One region of the Vogesella sp. genome, then DNA from elsewhere that is predicted to be linked to it. Evidence: riboswitches for the same ligand, from Rfam matches in the RefSeq annotation. Region 1 holds a riboswitch; the other holds the start of a gene.
The links. Region 1 has a riboswitch for thiamine pyrophosphate ahead of ACK4FZ_RS06825 (thiamine ABC transporter substrate binding subunit). Riboswitches for the same ligand answer to the same signal wherever they lie in the genome.
Positions count from the first base shown of each region.

Region 2: it holds a riboswitch for thiamine pyrophosphate, as region 1 does, so the genes downstream of both, thiC (phosphomethylpyrimidine synthase ThiC) here and ACK4FZ_RS06825 (thiamine ABC transporter substrate binding subunit) in region 1, are expected to answer to the same signal.

Region 1 covers NZ_JBKBHK010000004.1:194,606-198,965, reverse strand. The annotation lists gene phnF (phosphonate metabolism transcriptional regulator PhnF) at 1-284, opposite strand, end outside; tRNA gene ACK4FZ_RS06840 (tRNA-Thr) at 401-476, opposite strand; gene ACK4FZ_RS06835 (hypothetical protein) at 491-850, opposite strand; gene ACK4FZ_RS06830 (class I SAM-dependent methyltransferase) at 863-2,395, shown strand; TPP riboswitch at 2,475-2,569, shown strand; gene ACK4FZ_RS06825 (thiamine ABC transporter substrate binding subunit) at 2,625-3,638, shown strand; gene ACK4FZ_RS06820 (ABC transporter permease) at 3,762-4,360, shown strand, end outside.
Region 2 covers NZ_JBKBHK010000007.1:97,874-102,233, forward strand. The annotation lists gene ACK4FZ_RS10565 (hypothetical protein) at 1-22, shown strand, start outside; gene ung (uracil-DNA glycosylase) at 221-934, opposite strand; gene ACK4FZ_RS10575 (rhodanese-like domain-containing protein) at 1,008-1,334, opposite strand; gene ACK4FZ_RS10580 (protein-L-isoaspartate O-methyltransferase family protein) at 1,338-1,997, opposite strand; TPP riboswitch at 2,128-2,264, shown strand; gene thiC (phosphomethylpyrimidine synthase ThiC) at 2,372-4,276, shown strand.

The sequences.
Region 1 (4,360 bases):
TCGCTCAGGCTGTGCGAAAAGCGGCTGCTCTTGCCCAGGCGGTAGGCGATCAGTTCTTCCTGCACAAAGGTGCCACGGCCGCGTTCGATGCGTACCAGGCCTTTGGCCAGCAGTTGCTGGATGGCCTGGCGGACGGTGTGGCGGTTGACGGCAAAGCGTTCGGCCAGCGCCTGCTCGTTGGGCAGGCGGCCTTGCAGGGTACGGGCGAGGATTTCCTGGCTGAGGGTGGCTTCGATTTGCAGCCACAACGGGGTGCCGGCAGGGCGGCTCAGGCGTTTGTTCATGCGGGTACGGGGTAGCAACGGTTTGCCGCACCATAGCACGGCAATGTGACAGCTGCAGCTGTGCGGCCGGCCGCAAACGCAAAAGGCCCCTGTCTTGCGACAGGGGCCTAAATGCTTGGTGCCGGAGAAAGGAGTCGAACCCTCGACCTTCTGATTACAAGTCAGCTGCTCTACCAACTGAGCTACACCGGCGTAGGACGCGAATATTAGACAAGGCATGGCGCTTTGGCAAGCCCTGCTTGCAAAAAATCTGCAAGCGGGGTGCCGCGGCTGGCTGCCCGGCAGCGATTTACTGCAGCCACACCAGGTGCGACCACATTTCTTCCAGGCTGACGCGGTATTGCAGCAGGTGTTTCATGGCGGGCTCCTTGTGGGTTGATGTTGGCAGTATCGCGGTTTTTGATAGTAATGTTAAATTGATATTTATTATCCAATAGTTTTGATTCGGCTATGCGTGGTGACATTGCCGCAACCGCGTGCTGTGTGCCTGTCGCCATGCCGCGTGCAAGCTGCGCGCGGGGGGTGATCTGGGCTAAGGTGAAAGCCGCACCGTCATTCACTTTCACTGTGGAGTTGCCATGTCCTGGTCTGCCGGTTACGTCACCGAACTCGATTACACCTACGGTTATTACAGCGAGCTCAACCCGCACTACGCCGGCTTCGTGCTGCTGGACGCCGGCTTTGCCGTGCCGCAGTGGCAGCACGCCTGCGAACTGGGCTTTGGCCAGGGCATGAGTGTGAACCTGCACGCTGCGGCGGGCAGTACCCAGTGGTACGGCAACGACTTCAACCCGCAGCACGCGGCCTTTGCCCGGCAGTTGGCCGCCGATTGCGGCAACGGTGCGCAGCTCAGTGACGAATCGTTTGCTGAATTCTGCGCCCGCGACGACCTGCCACTGTTCGACTTCATCGGCCTGCACGGTATCTGGAGCTGGATCTCGCCGCAAAACCAGGCGCTGATTGTGGATTTCGTGCGCCGCAAGCTGCGTGTCGGCGGCGTGCTGTACATCAGTTACAACACCTTGCCCGGCTGGGCCGCCTTTGCGCCGCTGCGCCAGCTGTTTGTGCAGCACGCCGAACGCATGAGCGCACCGGGCCTGGGGGTAGAGGCGCAGGTGAAGAATGCGCTGGCGTTCAGCCAGCAGTTGCTGGCGGTGGCACCGCGTGCGCTGGCCGACGACAAGCTGCGCGAGCGGCTGACGCGCATTGCCGGCCAAGACCCGCACTATCTGGCGCACGAGTACTTCAACCGCGACTGGACGCCGATGTACTTTGCCGACATGGCGGCGGCGCTGGCGCCGGCCAAGCTGGGCTACGCCTGCCAGGCCAGCACGCTGGAGCAGGTGCCGGTATTGCACTACACGCCGGAACAGCAGGCGCTGCTGGACGGCACCGCCGACCCGCTGTTTCGCGAAACGGTGCGCGATTACATCCTGAACCAGCAGTTCCGCCGCGATTACTGGATCAAAGGCCCGCGCCGGCTGCAGCCGGCCGAGCAGGACGCGCGCTGGGGCCAGCAACGGGTAGCCCTGGCCTTGCCGCGTAGCGAGGTGAAAATGAAGCTGGCACTGCCGCGCGGCACCATCAATCTGACCCCGGCGGTGTACGACCCGGTGCTCGATTGCCTGGCTGACGGTCAGCCGCACTTGCTAAGCGAGCTGGCTGCCAAGGTGCAGCGCAGCTGCCGTGGCAGCCAGTTCCGCGAGGTAATCCGCGTGCTGGTGGGCGCGCGCATGCTGTTAGCGCTACCACCGCAGGCTACCGGAAGCCGTACCGTGGCGGCGCGTATCAACAATTTCATTCTGCAACAGGCCGTGCACTCGTCCCGTTTTGCGGCGCTGGCCAGCCCGGAGCTAGGTGGTGGCGTGGCAGTGTCGCGTTTCAGCCAGTGCTTTTTGCAAGCCTATCTGGCAGGGGAGTGCCACGCCGACACCATGGCAGCCACACTGGATGCACGGCTGCAAGCCAATGGCGAGCGCGTGGCGCATCAGGGCCAGGCATTGGCCAGCCGTGACGCGCAGCGCCAGTACCTGCAAGACCTGGCGCAGCGTTTCCTTGATCACGAGCTGCCCTTGCTGCGTGGTTGGGGTCTGCTGGATCAGGCTGGCTAAGGCCATGTGGGTGCCCGGCTGTCTGCGCCAATCCTGCGCCGGGTGTTAACGAATGTGACACAAAGCTCTATACTCGCGGCTCGATCACCGGGGGTGCCTGCGCGTGCGGGCTGAGACATACCCCAGAACCTGATCTGGATAATGCCAGCGGAGGGAGCGTGATGGGCGTCTGCCCGTGTCCCGCTTTCTTTTTTGGTAGCGTCATCACCAAAAGAGGATGTCTGAAATGTTGAAGAAGTCTGTATTGCTGCTGGCCCTGGCTGGCGTGTCCCTGTCTGCCTTGGCAGCCGAGCTGCGCGTGATGACGCACAGCTCGTTCAGCCTGCCCAAAGAGCGCATTGCCGAGTTCGAAAAGCAAAGCGGCGTCAAGCTGTCCATCGTCAAGGGCGGTGACGCCGGCGAAATGCTGAACAAGCTGATCCTGACCCGCGCCAACCCGATCGCCGACGTGGTGTACGGCATCGACAACACGCTGATCGCCAAGGCCACGGCCGCCGGCATTCTGGCGCCCACCAGCAGCAAGGTTGGCCGCACCGAAAAAGACGCGCAGCTGCCGGGCGCGGTAGCGGTGGACTACGGCTACGTAACGCTGAACTACGACAAGAGCTGGTTTGCCAAGGCCAAGCTGCCGCTGCCGGCCACGCTGGACGACCTGGCCAAACCGGCCTACAAGGACCTGCTGGTGGTACAAAACCCGGCTACGTCCAGTACCGGCCTGGCCTTCCTGCTGGCTACCATCGCCGACCGTGGTGAAGACGGCGCCTTCAAATGGTGGGAGAAAGTGCGCGACAACGGCCTGAAAGTGAGCAAGGGCTGGAGCGAGGCGTATTACACCGATTTCAGCCGCAACGGCGGCAGCCGCCCGATCGTGGTGAGCTACGCCACCAGCCCGGCGGCAGAAGTGTTCTACAGCAAGGAAAAAATCAGCGAATCGCCCACCGCCAACCTGCTGCTGAAAGGCGGCGTGTTCCTTCAAGTAGAAGGCGTAGCGCTGCTGAAGGGCGGCAAGGAGCCGCAGGCGGCGCAGGCGTTTGTCGATTTCCTGCGTAGCGACGGCGTGCAGACCGGCTTGCAGACCAAGATGTGGATGTACCCGGCCGTGGCCGGCACCGCCATCGACCCGGTGTTTGCCCACGCGCAAAAGCCGGTCAAGTTCAGCAACCCCAGCCTGGCTGCGATGAACGGCAAGACGGCCGGCTGGGTCAGCCGCTGGAACCGTGTGGTGGTGACGCCGGCAAACTGATCGCCGCTGCGGCCAACGTGGGCCGCAGCACGGCGTGGCAAGGGCGCCTGCGGCGCCCTTGCGCTTTTGTGACACAACGCCTCATTAAATGACCGACACCTTTTACCGGCACCCGTCTTGCACATGAATCGTTCCCTTGCCCTGCCAGCCCTGTTGCCGCTGGCCTTCCTGCTGCTGATGGTGGCTGCGCCGCTGGCGCGCCTGCTGCAGGAAGGGCACGCCGGTTTCAGCCTGGCCCTGCTGCAGGATAGCTATATCCAGTGGCGGCTACTGTGGTCGGCCGGCCAGGCGCTGGCTACCTGCGCGCTGGCGTTGCTGATCGGCCTGCCGCTGGCCTGGGTGCTGGCGCGTTTCGATTTTGCCGGCCGCCGCCTGCTGTTGCGCCTGCTGATGCTGCCCTTTGTCATGCCCACGCTGGTGGCCGGCATGGGGGTGCTGGCGCTGTTCGGCCCGCATGGCGTGGCCGGCGTGAATCTGCAGGACACGCCGTGGCTGCTGCTGTACGGCAACCTGTTCTATAACCTGCCGCTGCTGGTGCGCGCCGGCGTGGACGGCCTGGAGCAGGTGCCGGCCAGCCGGCTGGCGGTGGCGCGTACGCTGGGCGCCTCGCCGTGGCGTACCTTCTGGCGGGTAGAGTGGCCGGTGGTGCGGCCGTGGCTGGCGTCGGCGCTGTGCCTGATTTTTCTGTACTGCTTTGCCGGCTTTGGCCTGGCGCTGCTGCT
Region 2 (4,360 bases), on a different contig from region 1:
CATAGCAGCCCGATGGGCGTGAGCAAAAGTGCCGCTTGTCGCATTTTCCGTGCTTTTCGCGTGCTTTCGTGGCTAAAAAAGTCTTTTCGCCACGGAAACACACTGAAAACACGGAAGAGAAAAGCGCTAGGGCTGCCCGATGCGCGTGGGCAAAACGCTGCTGCTTGCTGCAATTTCCGTGCTTTTCGTGTGCTTTCGTGGCTAAAACAGCACTTCAGCCTTAAAACAAACCACCCTGCGGCGCCGGCAGCGCCCAGTCGATGCCCTCGCGGCCATGCGCCTGTAGCCAGGCGTTGGCCTGCGAGAACGGGCGCGAGCCGAAGAAGCCGCGGCTGGCGGACAGCGGCGACGGATGCACTGCCTTGAACACGCCGTGGCGGCTGGCGTCGATACGCTCGGCCTTGCCCTGCGCCCAGTTACCCCACAGCAAAAACACGCAGCCGGGGTTGTGGGCGTTAACGGCGTCGATCAGCGCGTCGGTCACCGCCTGCCAGCCGAACTTGCCGTGGCTGCCGGCGCAGTCGGCCTCCACCGTCAGCGAGGTGTTCAGCAGCAGCACGCCCTGCTGTGCCCAGTGGGTGAGGTCGCCGTGGCTGGCAGGGGCGATGCCGAGGTCGCTGGCCAGTTCCTTGTACATATTGCGCAGGCTGGGCGGAATCTTCACCCCGGCCGGCACCGAAAAGCTCAGCCCCATCGCCTCGCCGGCGCCGTGGTACGGGTCTTGCCCCAGGATCACCACCTTCACCGCAGCCGGGTCGGCGTATTGCAGCGCGTGGAAGACCTGCCCGGCGGGCGGGTAGATGACGGCGCCGCCAGCGGCACGTTCGGCCAGTTTGGCTTCAATATGCTGCAAGTTGGCCGCCATCGCAGGCTGTTGCAGCACGGTTTGCCAGGCGGCAGGCAGGCGGGCGAGGGCAGGGGCGAGGTGGTACATGGCAGGCTTCCGGTAAATAAGGCAAAAACAAAGCCGCCCGGCAGGGGCGGCTTGAGGGTGCGGCAGCGGGCGCTCAGTAGTGCGCCATGCTCGGGTCAACGTCGTTGGCCCAGGCTTCCACGCCGCCGCGCAGGCTCAGCACCTGCTCGAAACCGGCGTTCTGCAGGAACAGGCCCACCTGGAAGCTGCGCACGCCGTGGTGGCAGATGGTGACGATGGGCACGTCGTCCGGCAGCTCGTTGTGGCGCAGCGGAATCAGGTGCATGGCGATCTGCTGCGAGCCGGGAATGCGACACAGGGCCAGTTCCCAGTCTTCACGCACGTCCAGCAGGTAGGGCTGCGGGCGGCTGCTATCGGCCAGCCAGGCGGCCAGCTCGGTGGCGCTGATTTCTCGCATCATGGCTTAGAAGCTGAAGCGGGCCGGTTCGATGGCGTCGATCTGCTGCAGACGCGGCAGGTTGGTATCGAAGCTCACGCTTTCCTGGAATGCGTTTTCGCTGACGCGGGTGATGATCTTGGCAATCATCACCGGGGCGTCGCCCACGATCACGGCCATGCGGCCACCCACGGCCAGCTGGGCCTTCAGGGTTTCCGGCACCACCGGGGTGGAGCCGCCAACGCAGATCACGTCGAACGGGGCTTGCTCCGGCAGGCCGGCAATGCCGTTGCCTACGCTGAGGGTCACGTTGCGGATGCCGGCGGTTTTCAGGTTGGCCGCAGCGCGTTCGCTTTGCTCGGCGTCCAGGTCCACGCTGTACACGTGCTGGCTTACCGCGGCCAGCAGGGCGGTGAGGTAGCCGCTACCGGTACCCACTTCCAGTACCTTGTCGCTGGCTTTCACTTGCAGGTCTTGCAGCAGGCGGGCTTCGACTTTCGGCTCCAGCATGGTGCTGCCGTTTTCCAGCGGTAGCTGGGTGTCCACGAAGGCCAGCAGGCGCTTTTCTACCGGCACGAAGTCTTCGCGCTTCACGTGGAACAGCAGGTCGAGGATGGAGGTGTCGAGCACATCCCACGGACGGATTTGCTGCTCAACCATGTTGAAACGGGCTTGTTCGAAATTCATTCGGAAACTCCGGGGGATCCAAGACAAATAACATATAGGGCGATTCTGAAAGCGGGGCTGTGGCAACCCTGCTTCCACAATCGTCCGGCAGATGGCAACTTGCGATTATCCCACAATTACCTTACCTTCACAGCATCGCTAGGGGTCCTGCGACGCTTGTGTACCATTCGCACCAATTTGCGTATGGCATGAAGGCGCCGCGGGTGAGAGTTACCCTTCGAACCTGACCCGGATAATACCGGCGTAGGGAAGCGTAATCTGCCAGACACCGCCCGCCGCGCAGCGTTCCCCGCCCGGCTTGCGGCCAACCCTGGCAGCCGGGCCAGCCCGGGCCGCTCCTTGCGCCGTTTCATCGCCTTGGAGAACCCGTACCGATGAACGCGCCTGCCAAACTGAACCAGCAAATGGTGGTGGATTCCGCCGCCATCCAGCCGCTGCCCAATTCCCGCAAGATCTACGTCACCGGCAGCCGCCCCGATATTCGCGTGCCGATGCGCGAGATCAGCCAGGCCGACACCCCGACCCAGTTCGGCGGTGAAGCCAACCCGCCGATTTACGTTTACGACACCAGCGGCCCCTACACCGACCCGCACGCGCAGATCGACATCCGCTCCGGCCTGCCGGCACTGCGCGCCGCCTGGATCGCCGAACGCGACGACACCGAGCTGCTGGCCGGCCTGTCCAGCGACTACGGCCGCGCCCGCGAAGCCGACCCCAAACTGGCCGACCTGCGCTTTAACCTGACGCGCCAGCCGCGCCGCGCCAAGCCCGGCTGCAACGTCACGCAGATGCACTACGCCCGCCGCGGCATCATCACGCCGGAAATGGAATACGTCGCCATCCGCGAAAACCTCAACCGCCAGGCCTACATCGACAGCCTGCACGCCACCGGCAACACCCGCCTGCTGGAACTGATGACCCGCCAGCACGCCGGCCACAGCTTTGGCGCCCAGCTGCCGGACACCATCACCTCCGAGTTCGTGCGCCAGGAAATCGCCGCCGGCCGCGCCATCATCCCCAACAACATCAACCACCCCGAAAGCGAGCCAATGATCATCGGCCGCAACTTCCTGGTAAAAATCAACGGCAATATCGGCAATAGCGCGGTAACGTCGTCGATCAGCGAAGAAGTGGACAAAATGACCTGGGGCATCCGCTGGGGCGCCGACACCATCATGGACTTGTCCACCGGCAAGAACATCCACGAAACCCGCGAGTGGATCCTGCGCAACAGCCCGGTCCCCATCGGCACCGTACCCATCTACCAGGCGCTGGAAAAGGTCAATGGCAAGGCCGAAGACCTGACTTGGGAAATCTTCAAGGACACGCTGATCGAGCAGGCAGAGCAGGGCGTGGACTACTTCACCATCCACGCCGGCGTGCTGCTGCGCTACGTCCCGCTCACCGCCGGCCGCATGACCGGCATCGTGTCGCGCGGCGGCTCCATCATGGCCAAATGGTGTCTGGCGCATCACCAGGAAAATTTCCTGTACACCCACTTTGCCGAAATCTGCGACATCATGAAGGCCTACGACGTGGCCTTCAGCCTGGGCGACGGCCTGCGCCCCGGCAGCGCCTGGGACGCCAACGACGCCGCGCAGCTAGGCGAACTCAAAACCCTGGGCGAGCTCACCCAGATTGCCTGGCAGCACGACGTGCAAGTGATGATCGAAGGCCCCGGCCACGTGCCGATGCAGCTGATCAAAGAAAACATGGATAAAGAGCTGGAATGGTGCCACGAAGCGCCGTTCTACACGCTGGGCCCGCTCACCACCGACATCGCCCCCGGCTACGACCACATCACGTCGGCCATCGGTGCCGCGCAGATCGGCTGGTACGGCACCGCCATGCTGTGCTACGTCACCCAGAAAGAACACCTGGGACTGCCCAACAAGCACGACGTCAAGGAAGGCATCATCACCTACAAGCTGGCCGCCCACGCCGCCGACCTGGCCAAAGGCCACCCCGGCGCGCAGATCCGCGACAACGCGCTGTCCAAGGCGCGCTTCGAGTTCCGCTGGGAAGACCAGTTCAACCTGGGCCTGGACCCGGACAAGGCGCGTGAATTCCACGACGAAACCCTGCCCAAAGACAGCGCCAAGGTGGCCCACTTCTGCAGCATGTGCGGCCCGCACTTCTGCAGCATGAAGATCACCCAGGACGTGCGCGAGTTCGCCGCCAAGCAAGGCATCAGCGAGCAGGACGCGCTGCAGAAGGGCATGGAAGTGAAAGCCATCGAGTTCGTCAAAGGCGGCGCCAAGCTCTACGACAAGGCCTGATGCGGCGATTGCTTCACGTGAAACAAAAAGGTTGGCCGCAAGTAATGCGGCCAACTTTTTTACAATCATCAATCCAATGGCATA